2 regions of the Kurthia sp. YJT4 genome follow, and region 1 is predicted to be linked to the other one. Evidence: riboswitches for the same ligand, from Rfam matches in the RefSeq annotation. Region 1 holds a riboswitch; the other holds the start of a gene.

What was found. A riboswitch is a leader RNA that binds a small molecule or an ion and turns the genes downstream of it on or off. The one in region 1 is predicted to bind thiamine pyrophosphate.
Region 2: linked by a shared signal. The riboswitch ahead of QN089_RS07040 (ABC transporter ATP-binding protein) and the one ahead of thiT (energy-coupled thiamine transporter ThiT) in region 1 are both predicted to bind thiamine pyrophosphate.

What each region holds. Positions count from the first base shown of each region.
Region 1 is NZ_CP126689.1:2,539,852-2,545,142, reverse strand. It holds gene QN089_RS12700 (response regulator transcription factor) at 1-222, shown strand, start outside; gene QN089_RS12695 (HAMP domain-containing sensor histidine kinase) at 206-1,618, shown strand; gene QN089_RS12690 (foldase protein PrsA) at 1,682-2,554, shown strand; gene QN089_RS12685 (magnetosome magnetite crystal formation protein family) at 2,597-2,950, opposite strand; TPP riboswitch at 3,066-3,165, shown strand; gene thiT (energy-coupled thiamine transporter ThiT) at 3,261-3,824, shown strand; gene map (type I methionyl aminopeptidase) at 3,995-4,747, shown strand; gene QN089_RS12670 (tryptophan-rich sensory protein) at 4,802-5,291, opposite strand, start outside.
Region 2 is NZ_CP126689.1:1,448,544-1,453,834, reverse strand. It holds gene thiS (sulfur carrier protein ThiS) at 1-26, opposite strand, end outside; gene thiO (glycine oxidase ThiO) at 11-1,090, opposite strand; gene QN089_RS07055 (thiamine phosphate synthase) at 1,077-1,655, opposite strand; gene QN089_RS07050 (ABC transporter substrate-binding protein) at 1,656-2,651, opposite strand; gene QN089_RS07045 (ABC transporter permease) at 2,651-3,391, opposite strand; gene QN089_RS07040 (ABC transporter ATP-binding protein) at 3,388-4,164, opposite strand; TPP riboswitch at 4,186-4,293, opposite strand; TPP riboswitch at 4,359-4,467, opposite strand; gene QN089_RS07035 (TIGR04104 family putative zinc finger protein) at 4,530-5,291, opposite strand, start outside.

The DNA.
Region 1 (5,291 bases):
GACTTATCCGTACTATTATTTTTAGCAGAACATCCAAATCAAACATTCACACGTGATCAATTATTAGAGCATGTGTGGGGCTGGAACTACGATGGAAGTGACAGAGCAGTTGACTTATCTATTAAAAGACTGCGTAAAGCGTTACAAGCGTGGGCAGCTGATGAGGGTGAAATCCGTACACTGCGAGGATTGGGGTATCAACTACGTGTTCAAAAATCGTAAACGCATCTCACTACAAACGTATTGGATGACGCGTTATTTACTCGTATTACTCATTGGCTTAGCGATTGTGGCATTTATTTCAGCCATGTGGATTCGTCATACGAATGTATCGTATCGCATGGATACAATGGAAGTACTAGCAGAACAAATAACAAACCAATTAACAGATGTAGAGAATCCAACAAATGATGTGCCGAATCGTTTTATTGGCGATCCTGAGAAGTTCCCAAGACAAGATATAAAACCAAAAGTCTATATAACAAATACAGACGGGGATGTACTAAATGAACGTGCTATGGGACCAAAAATTACCAAAATTCCAAAAGAGGTACTAACTTCTTCAGATGAAAAACAGACACTAAAAGACTTAGATGGTATATCGCAAACCTACTATATGGTGAAGAAAAAAGTAGAAATGGATGAGAAGCATGTAGGCTGGGTTGTTGTTATGGAAGATGAAAAAATGATGACGCGCTCGAATCAAGCATATGGTCAACTAGCACTAATGATTGGAGCACTTGCACTCATTGGACTTGGAGCTATCTATTATTTAACTTCTCGATTAGTTCGTCCAATTCGGGAGGTAGCTGTAGCAGCCAAGCAAATTCAAGAAGGGAATTATGCTATCTCTCTGCCAGATCATCCAAAGGAACGAGAAGTATATGAACTTGTCACATCATTTACTGAGATGGCGAATCGTCTTGAACAACTTGAAGCGATGCGTACAGAGCTTTTAGCAGGTGTAACGCATGAATTAAAAACGCCTGTAACAGCAATTGACGGCTTACTTCAAGCATTAAAAGACGGTGTTGTGACTGGAGAGGAAGCACGTGAATTTGTACAGATGGCAATGGTCGAAACGAAGAAAATGAAAACGATGGTAGGTGACTTACTTGCTTTTAACTCGTTTGCAGTCAATGCCATCCCACTTAAATTTGAAACAAAAGAAATCAATTCGTATGTAGAAAATACAATGAAACAATGGCAAACTACACAAGAGTTTGAAGAAGTTCAGATTACATTAGATGAACATGTAGAACCAATTCACCTCTCAATTGATCCTATACGTTTCCAACAGATTTGTACGAATTTATGGACGAATGCAGCACAAGCAATGCATGAACAAGGTCAGATTCATATTCGTCTACAAGCAGATAAAGAAAAAGTGCGTATTTTTGTTCAAGACGAGGGAAGTGGTATTCCAAAAGAAGAACAACCATTTATTTTTGACCGCTTTTATCGAGGGGAAAATAAAAAATATGCAATTCGTGGATTAGGGTTGGGATTACCACTTAGTAAAATGATGGCTCAGTCGATGCAAGGTGACTTACGTTTAGTGCATAGCGATGAACAAGGTACGTGTTTTGTGATTGAACTGAAAAGAAATGAAGCATGACATCTCGTTGACACATTCCTTCTTTATAGTGAAGATAGTTCAAAAATAAGGAGTGTCAAATAGATGAAAAAGAGAATGATCTGGGCAATCGCTATCATCTTTGTTTTAGTTGTTGGAAGTGGTGTATATTATGCAACAGCCAAAACAGGATATGTCGCAAAAGTAGGCGATACAAAAATTACACAACAGCAACTGAATAATGTTTTAAATAAACAATATGGTAGTGCAGCGCTTGAAACATTAATTCAAGATCAAGTAATTACACTTGAAGCAGAAAAACAAAAAGTAACAGCAAGTGATGCAGAAGTAGATGCACAATATAAAAAAGTCGAAACACAATATGGCGGAGCAGATGCACTTGAATCAGCACTTGAATCAAATAACATGTCTAAATCTGATTTTAAAGCGAATTTAAAAACGTATGTACTCGCATCTAAAATGATTGAGAAGGATTTAGATACATCTGACGAAACATTAAAAGCTTATCTAAAAGAAAATCAATCTACATTCGATACAGCAGCGCAAGTGAAGGCAAGTCACATTCTTGTAGAGAAAAAAGCAACTGCGACAAAAATCAAAAAAGAGTTAGATGCAGGTGGTGACTTTGCAAAATTGGCGAAGAAATATTCAACTGATACTGCCACGAAAAGTAAAGGTGGCGACTTAGGCTACTTTACGAAATCAGAAATGGTGGAAGAATTTGCGACACAAGCTTTCAACATGAAAAAAGGTGATATTAGTGACCCAATCAAAACAGATTATGGTTACCATATTATCAAAGTAACAGGTACAGTCGATGCAAAAACAGCGAAGTATGAAGAGGTCAAAGACAAAGTAAAAGAAGCGTATATTGAATCGCAAATTAGCGCACAATATTCAAGTTGGTTAACAGAGAAAATGGCAGACTACGACATTACAAATACACTCAGTAAATAACAAAAGAAGCAGTATGAGAATGATCTCAGCTGCTTCTTTTTCTTACATAGTTGTACTTTTTTGGTTTAATACTTGAATGCCGCGAACGATATTCCAAATGACAATCGCCAATGAGAATAAAGCCATGAAAATGATGAAAATAATGACACCTATACCAAGTGCAGCACCTGTTGAATCACTCATTTCAGCTGATGCAAAGATACCCATTGTTGCTAAAATAATAAAGAAAATAACTGCAGGAACATAAAGTAACAAGTGAGAAATAAGTGCATGTGTTGCGTGTTTTTTTACATCACGATCTTTTACAACGAGCATAACAATCAGCGGTAAAATAAAGCCTGCAAAGAAAATACTGAAGTAACAAAGTGATGATAAAATACGATTATTCTGTTCCATGATAACCCTCCCTTTTGTTCATAATAACTTATATACGTATAAAAATGGAAATCGTTTCATGCTATTGCTATATTTCGTTAAATTCAGTAGAATGAGAGTGTTCAAAAATAATGATGTAAACCACAAGGGGTGCATACGTGCTGAGAGAGAGTTTCGACTCCAACCCTTCGAACCTGTAAGTTAACACTTGCGTAGGAATGTGGATAGAAACCGACATATAACGATGTCAGGCTCTGTCCTGATGTCGTTTTTTTTATCTAGATTACCACAGGAATTGTGTAAGACATCAAATCAATGGAGGTTCATAAAGATGAACAAACAAAGATTATTAATGATGATTGAGGTGGCCATTTTTGCGGCGATTGGTTTTATTTTAGACAAACTATCGTTTTCGATTTGGGCACAGGGTGGTTCCATTAGTTTAGTTATGGTACCAATCGTATTGATGGCGATGCGTTGGGGAACATTACCAGGGCTTGCGACAGGTCTTATTGTAGGGGTACTACAAGTTTTAACAGGTGCAAGTATTTTAACCCCATTACAAGGATTTTTAGATTACTTCTTTGCGTTCACAATTGTCGGGATTGCTGGAGTTTTCCGTCCGATGGTTATTCGTGCTTCAAAACAGAAAAAAGATGGCGCAATGCTTGGCTGGATTTTAGTGGGTACAGCAATTGGTGGAATCCTACGACTGATTTCACATACAGTAGCAGGCGCAGTATTCTTCGCAAGTTATGCAGGCGACCAAAACCCATGGATTTATTCTGTTGTTTATAATAGCTCGTATATGATTCCAGCTATTATTTTAACAGCTGTCGTGATTTATCTATTGTTTAGAGCAGCACCTAAGTTATTCGTTCAAAAGACGTATTAAGAATAAAAACGTAGCGATTAAGAAATCGTTACGTTTTTTTATTATATATATATCCACCTAAATAAAAACTTTTACTGAATGTATGAAAGAATGCATAGACTTTTTATATGTATCTACAAAAATTATGATATAGTTAAGAGTAGAATTTTATATAGAAGGGACCGTTATACATGATTGCAACAACTCAACAAGAAATCGATGCGTTATTAAAAGCGGGTCGTGCCATGGCAGAAATTCGCGAGGCAATGAAAGCTGCGACAAAACCAGGCGTTACAACAAAAGAGCTAGATGAATTAGCTGGTAAACTATTTGAAGAAAAAGGTGCAGTATCTGGACCAAAAGCAGAATATGACTTCCCAGGTTTCACATGTATTAGTGTAAACGAGGTCGTAGCACATGGTATTCCAAACGATACACCTCTAAAAGAAGGCGATATGATTAATATTGATGTATCGGGTCATGTGGATGGTTTTTATGCAGATACAGGTATTTCATTTATCGTAGGTGATGCTGAAAAGCCAGAATTACAAAAATTATGTGATGTAGCACAGTCAGCTTTTGATCGTGCTATGACAAAGGTTAAACCAGGTTCTAAATTGAATCAAATTGGTAAAGCTGTAGAACGTGAAGCGCATGATAATGGTTTAAAAGTAATTATGAACCTAACAGGTCATGGTGTAGGACACTCATTACATGAAGAACCACAATATGTATTGAACTATTATGATGCATGGGACGCTACTTTAATGAAAGAAGGTATGGTTTTCGCAGTAGAACCATTCATCTCACAAGCAGCTGAAAATATTATTGAAGGTACAGATGGTTGGGCGTTTTTAACACCAGATAAATCATTTGTAGCACAACTAGAACATACAGTAATCGTGACAAAAAATGGCCCGATTTTAACAACAAAAATTGATTAATAAAAAGAGGAGAACGATTTTTTCGTTCTCCTCTTTTCTATAGTGTAAAACATGTTAATAGATTGTTCTTGGCTTTTTACGCATAAATAGAATACCAGCAAGTAATACACCACTTAAAAATAATGCAGCTGTTGTTACTAATAATTCCTCAAAGTTATTTTGTACAGCAATTCCTAAATAGAACCAGATGAATAGAATCGGGAAGTAAGGATCGTAATGATGAAAGCGGATGTGAAGTGCAATGGCTACAAAGACAGTCAATAAGATGACGGCCCATAGCGGTTGACTTAATCCAAAACCATCCCAACGTGCTGCAACAAGTAAGATTGCTAAATTGAACATAATAAGTAATACGAGCCATGCTAAATAAAGTGATATAGGTAGGCGTGTGGTCATCGTATTCTTTTCAGGTAGTAATAAATACATACCTGCAAGTGCAAGTGTACTGAATACGAGTATCATACATGCGATGATGAACTGACTATTTTGCCAGTAATAAATCCAAACGATTGAAAGGACCATACTAATTGTAAATAAAAAACTT
Region 2 (5,291 bases), 1.1 Mb from region 1:
AAATGACCGTTTACACGTAATTGCACGTATTTGTCACCTCCTCTAATTGATTTGCCATATATTCACCTGTAATGGCACTGAGTAAAATACCATTCCTGTAATGTCCAACCGCACACCATAATCCTTTTGTTGTCGCATGTTGTGCCATAAGTGGTCGTTCTAAAGAACAGTCTGGACGCAAACCTGCCCAGCTCGTTTTAAAGGTCGCCTGTTGAAGTGCTGGTACAAGTTCAAAAGCTTGATTTAATAGATGTTGCACACTTGCTGCTTCCACGTGCTTTGTTACGTCACCTCGCTTCATCGTTGCTCCAATGACGTAATGACCGCCTCGTTTTGGTGCAATATAAAATCGTTCTCGAAATAGTGGCACTTGTAAAATCGGTTCATAACTATGCAAGCAAACGACTTCCCCCTTCACAGGAATCGCTTCAATTTCAAAATGTTGTTGCAGCGGCTGATTTGATGCGCCCGTTGCTAGTATGATTTGTTTCGTTTCCAACATGCCTGCTGTTGTTTGCACACCACATACTTCTCCTTGCTGTTCTATAATCTGGGTCACTTCCGTATGTTCGTAAATGGCACAACCAAGCGCTGCGGCACTCGCGGCATAGCCTTTTGTTAAGTCCTTTGCAAGTACATGCCCATCATCTCGGCAAAATACACCACCATATAATTTAGATGACACTGCTGGTTCTATCTGCTGTACTTGTGCCATCGTCATCGCTTCACACACTTCACCACACGCACTTTGCCAGTTCATAATGTCATGAATACGTGCGAGTTCTTGTTCTGTATGAGCGATGCGCAAGATTCCTTTTTGTTCATAACCAATATCAATGCCTGAGAGTGTACGAATTTCCTCTTGAAGTTTTGGAAATAATCGACGACTTTGCTGTGCTAGGTGAAAGAGTGGATCTTCCGCATCCCACTCTGCTTGTACACCGAGTAAACCAGCAGCCGCAGATGAAGCACCACTGCCAATCATCTGTTTTTCGATGATGGCTACTCGCTTTTTTCGTTTAGAAAGCGAATAGGCGATTGAACTGCCGATTGCACCGCCGCCAATGATGATGACATCATAATTCTTCATAGTTCTCCCTCATTTCACGATAGATTTTTAATATGTCACAACCATTTTCTGCCTCCCAAAAACCCGAGCGAATCGCTATTCTTTCACTTTTCACAAGATGTACGTTGTGGGGCGTAATCCCTCCTAATGCAATATACGGACGCTTCGCTGTTTGGAGAATATCTGCTGCTAAAGGAATCGCATCTTTTTTACAACTTGTATGAAAAATCGGTGATAACATACATTGATCCGCCTCACTCTTATGTAATTCTTCAATAGAATGAACTGATTCGATAATTGAAAATTCTGAAAAGCGCACGCGAATTACGGGAATAGGTAGACTTCTGTAACCAACTTGAACGGTTTGAATTTGATGTGCATGGGCAACATCTAACCGATCATGGACGACCATTTTATGAAGAGGAAAACCAGCTTGTAGACACTGATCTATAAGCTGATATAACTCCTTTGCTGTGCGTTCATATTCACGAAAATGTAGTGCGTCTATTTCGGTTTCTGCATGCATAACACGTTTTACAAACTGTTCATTCGTCTGCTTGCCATCTGAAAGAACATGAATCTTCATCTACTTCACCAGTTCTTTATATAGCTCGTCTGTTGGCACCATTTTGTCGGCAATTTTTTGTTGAACGAGCCACTCATTTTGCTTTTCCCAGCTGGCTGGATTATCCGATAAGAACGGCTCTTCCTTCGTCTCCATCTTATCTGTTACAATCTTCAAGCTTTTTTCCTCGATACTTTTCGTCAGTGGGAATTGGTCTTTCTCTTGATGATCTAATAGAATAGCAAGCGATTCATCTGGATTCTTCTTCGTATAATCAAACCCTTGTTTCGCTGCTTCTAAAAATGCTTTTAATGTTGCTTCGTCTTTCGCAATCGTACGGTCACTTGCTACGAAGACAATTTCATGACTCTTTGGTACACCGAATTCCGATGGGTCCATTGTTGAAATCGGATAGCCCTTTTCCTCCATGACAGGTAGCTCATGGTTAATTAGACCACCTGCTAAAACATCCACTTTTTTCGTAATGAGTGCGGATACTAATTCAAAGCCTACGTCGACTAACTTCACTTGATTCGGGTCGCCCCCATCTTCTTTTACCATCGCTTTAATTGTCGCTTCACTTAATGGTGTACCGCCATAACCAACTGTTTTTCCTTCTAAATCGCGTGGTCGTTGAATATTCGATTCTTTTAGTGACATCAATTGACTAAGTGGTGATTGGACAATCGTACCAATCGACTGAATTGGAACTCCTTCATTCGCACGTGCCATAATGACATCTTGCTGATAGTAAATACCAATGGTTGATTTTCCAGCAGCTGTTAAAGTCAGTGGGTCTGTTGGATTCGATGGATATTGTAGTTTGACATCAAGTCCTTTTTCTTTAAAATAACCTTTTTCCATCGCTACATAGAGAAAGCTATGAATCGCATTCGGATACCAATCGAGCATAACTGTCACTTCTTTTAATTCTTTACCATCTTTTGCTTTACTTGAACAACCTGCTAATACGACAACTAACAAACTACATAGTACAAAAAATTTCATCAAACGCATTAATCTTTCCTCCAAACGATATATTTTTTTTCAATGATTCGAATGATGAAGACAGCAATGATCGCCATCGTAGATAATAGAACGATAGGCGCAAATACACCTGCTCCGTCTAACTGTGTCATCATTCGTTTACTGAAGTAACCGAGACCTGCCTGTGCTCCGAGCCACTCCCCAACAGCTGCGCCGATAATACTGAGCGGTACAGCGATTTTAAAAGCAGAGAATAGCTGTGGTAGCGCTGACGGAAGTTGTAGCTTCCAAAAAATTTGCCATTTTGTCGCCCCGTACGTTCGCATGAGTTCTTCTAGTTCACGCTTTGTACTACGCAGTCCATCAAACATACTCATCGCAATCGGGAAAAACGCAATGAGGACAGTCACAAGCACTTTACTCCAAATCGTGTAACCGAACCATAAAACAAAAATGGGCGCGAGTGCTGTAATGGGAATCGTCTGTGACGCGACGAGTAGCGGATAGAATGCGCGCTCCGACCAATGACTGAGGTGCATCATAATCGCGAGGCCAATGCCTAAAATAATTGAAATTAGTAAACCAATCCAAAGTACTTGTAGTGTTGCAGGTAAATGGACGGTAAATAGAGCTTCTCTAAAATCCCACATCTTTTGTAAGATGGCTGTTGGAGACGGTAAGATGTACATCTCATTTAGCCAGCGCGCAAATACTTCCCAAATGAGTAGCAGTCCCACACTCACGTAAATCGCAGGTGCATTTTTTCTCATAATTGCTGACGTCCTTGTTGCAACATGTAAATCAGTTGTTGCTTCACGTCTTGCACCTCCTTACTTGCTAAATCTGAACGCTGTCTTTTATGTTCCATTGGGACAATCGTTTCGTGTAGCGTATGAATTGGTGTCTGCTGTACAGTTAGAATACGATCTGATAAATAGAGCGCTTCATCCACATCATGCGTAATAAATAAAATGGTTTTACGCCATTTTTTCGCTTGTATGTATAACCAATCTTGTAACTCCATCTTCGTCAGTGCATCAAGTGCACTAAATGGTTCATCGAGTAACAGTACATCTTGTGAAGCATTCAATGCACGAATGAAGGCAACACGTTGGCGCATGCCACCCGATAAGTCTTTTGGTTTTTTATGCATGTAAGCTCCTAGACCAAATTCCTCGAGTAACGCCTTACTCTGTTCTTCTGCTCTCTTTTTCGGTATTCGCTGACATTCTAATGGCAACAATGTATTTTGTAATACAGTTCGCCAAGGGAGCAGTAAATCTTGCTGTGGCATATAGCCTACAGGTTGTTTCGCTACGGTCACTTGTCCCGACTGTGCCTGAGATAGACCTGTAATGAGACGGAAAATCGTACTTTTTCCGCAACCACTCGGACCAATTAACGAAACGAATTCACCTTCTTGAATGGAAAAATGAACATGGTCTAAAATGGGTTGTTCTTCGTAACGAAAACAGACATCTTGTAAAGCTAAACTCTCCAATGATCTTCCTCCTCTATAAAAAAAGCCATCTCGACAAAGAATCGAAATGGCTGCAAATGACAGAATCATCGCATGCCACTTCCCTACGCTAGTCCGAACTAGATCAGGTAATAAGGGTTAAGGTGTCGAAACCTCTCTCAGCACGTAAAAACGGCACCCCTAGTGGTGAAGCATTATGAAATTAGAAAAAGCCCCTGTCTCCATACACGTATCGAAACAGGGACCTGAAATTGTTTTTTCGGTCGAAACGGCTTCCCTACGCTAGTATGAACTAGATCAGGTTGAAAGAATCCAGAGCTTACGGCTCCATCTCAGCTGGCAACACCAGCACTCCTAGCACACTATGATTTTGTTAAGGTGAGTATAGCACTCCCTAGTAATTTATGCAATAGTTGGTTTTATTTTCATCACCAAAGTGGTTTGTCCTCTTTGTCGACACGAATAAAGAGCGGTGAAAATAACATAAAGTAAATCATATAAACGATGATAACACCGATAATATACGCTGTATGAATTCCGTACAGATGCGCTCCGATTGATAATGCGCCTAACACAAGACTTAGCAGGAAGCTTTGTAGATCAATACGTCTTTTGTTTAAATAAATCGGTTGTGCACAATGTTCACATGTTTGATATTTCTTCATACCCCACTGAAGTTTCCACGCCGTCCGATAGTCGAGCACTTCGTCGCAATGTGGACACGTTACTTCTTCACGATTTTTCATAACAAGCCATAAAATAAAGCTTAAAACAATAAAGGCAATTCCCACGTATAGAGCGTTTTGATTACGGTACAGTATAAAAATAAATATTGTAAAGGCATATGTGTAACTCAGTATATCCTTCGTTCCTTCTAATAACTTCATCGCATTTGGACGGCTCATTCGAATATGGTTTTTATTGAATGAACCGATAATTGATGCAAATGTAAAGATTAATAAACCATAAAAAATATTTCTGGTTTTCCAAATGACGTACCATGCAAAAAGCATAGTCGTAACGAATGCTATTTTCCCGAAAATATTTTTCACTTTATTTTGATATTCATAGGGTTCTTTTTTCTCTTTTTCAATGAATAATGTTGAAAATAAAGTGGGTATACATAAAATAAATGCGATGAGTGCTATCTCCATAACACTTGGTTTTAATTTGAAAAAGAGTTCCGTTTC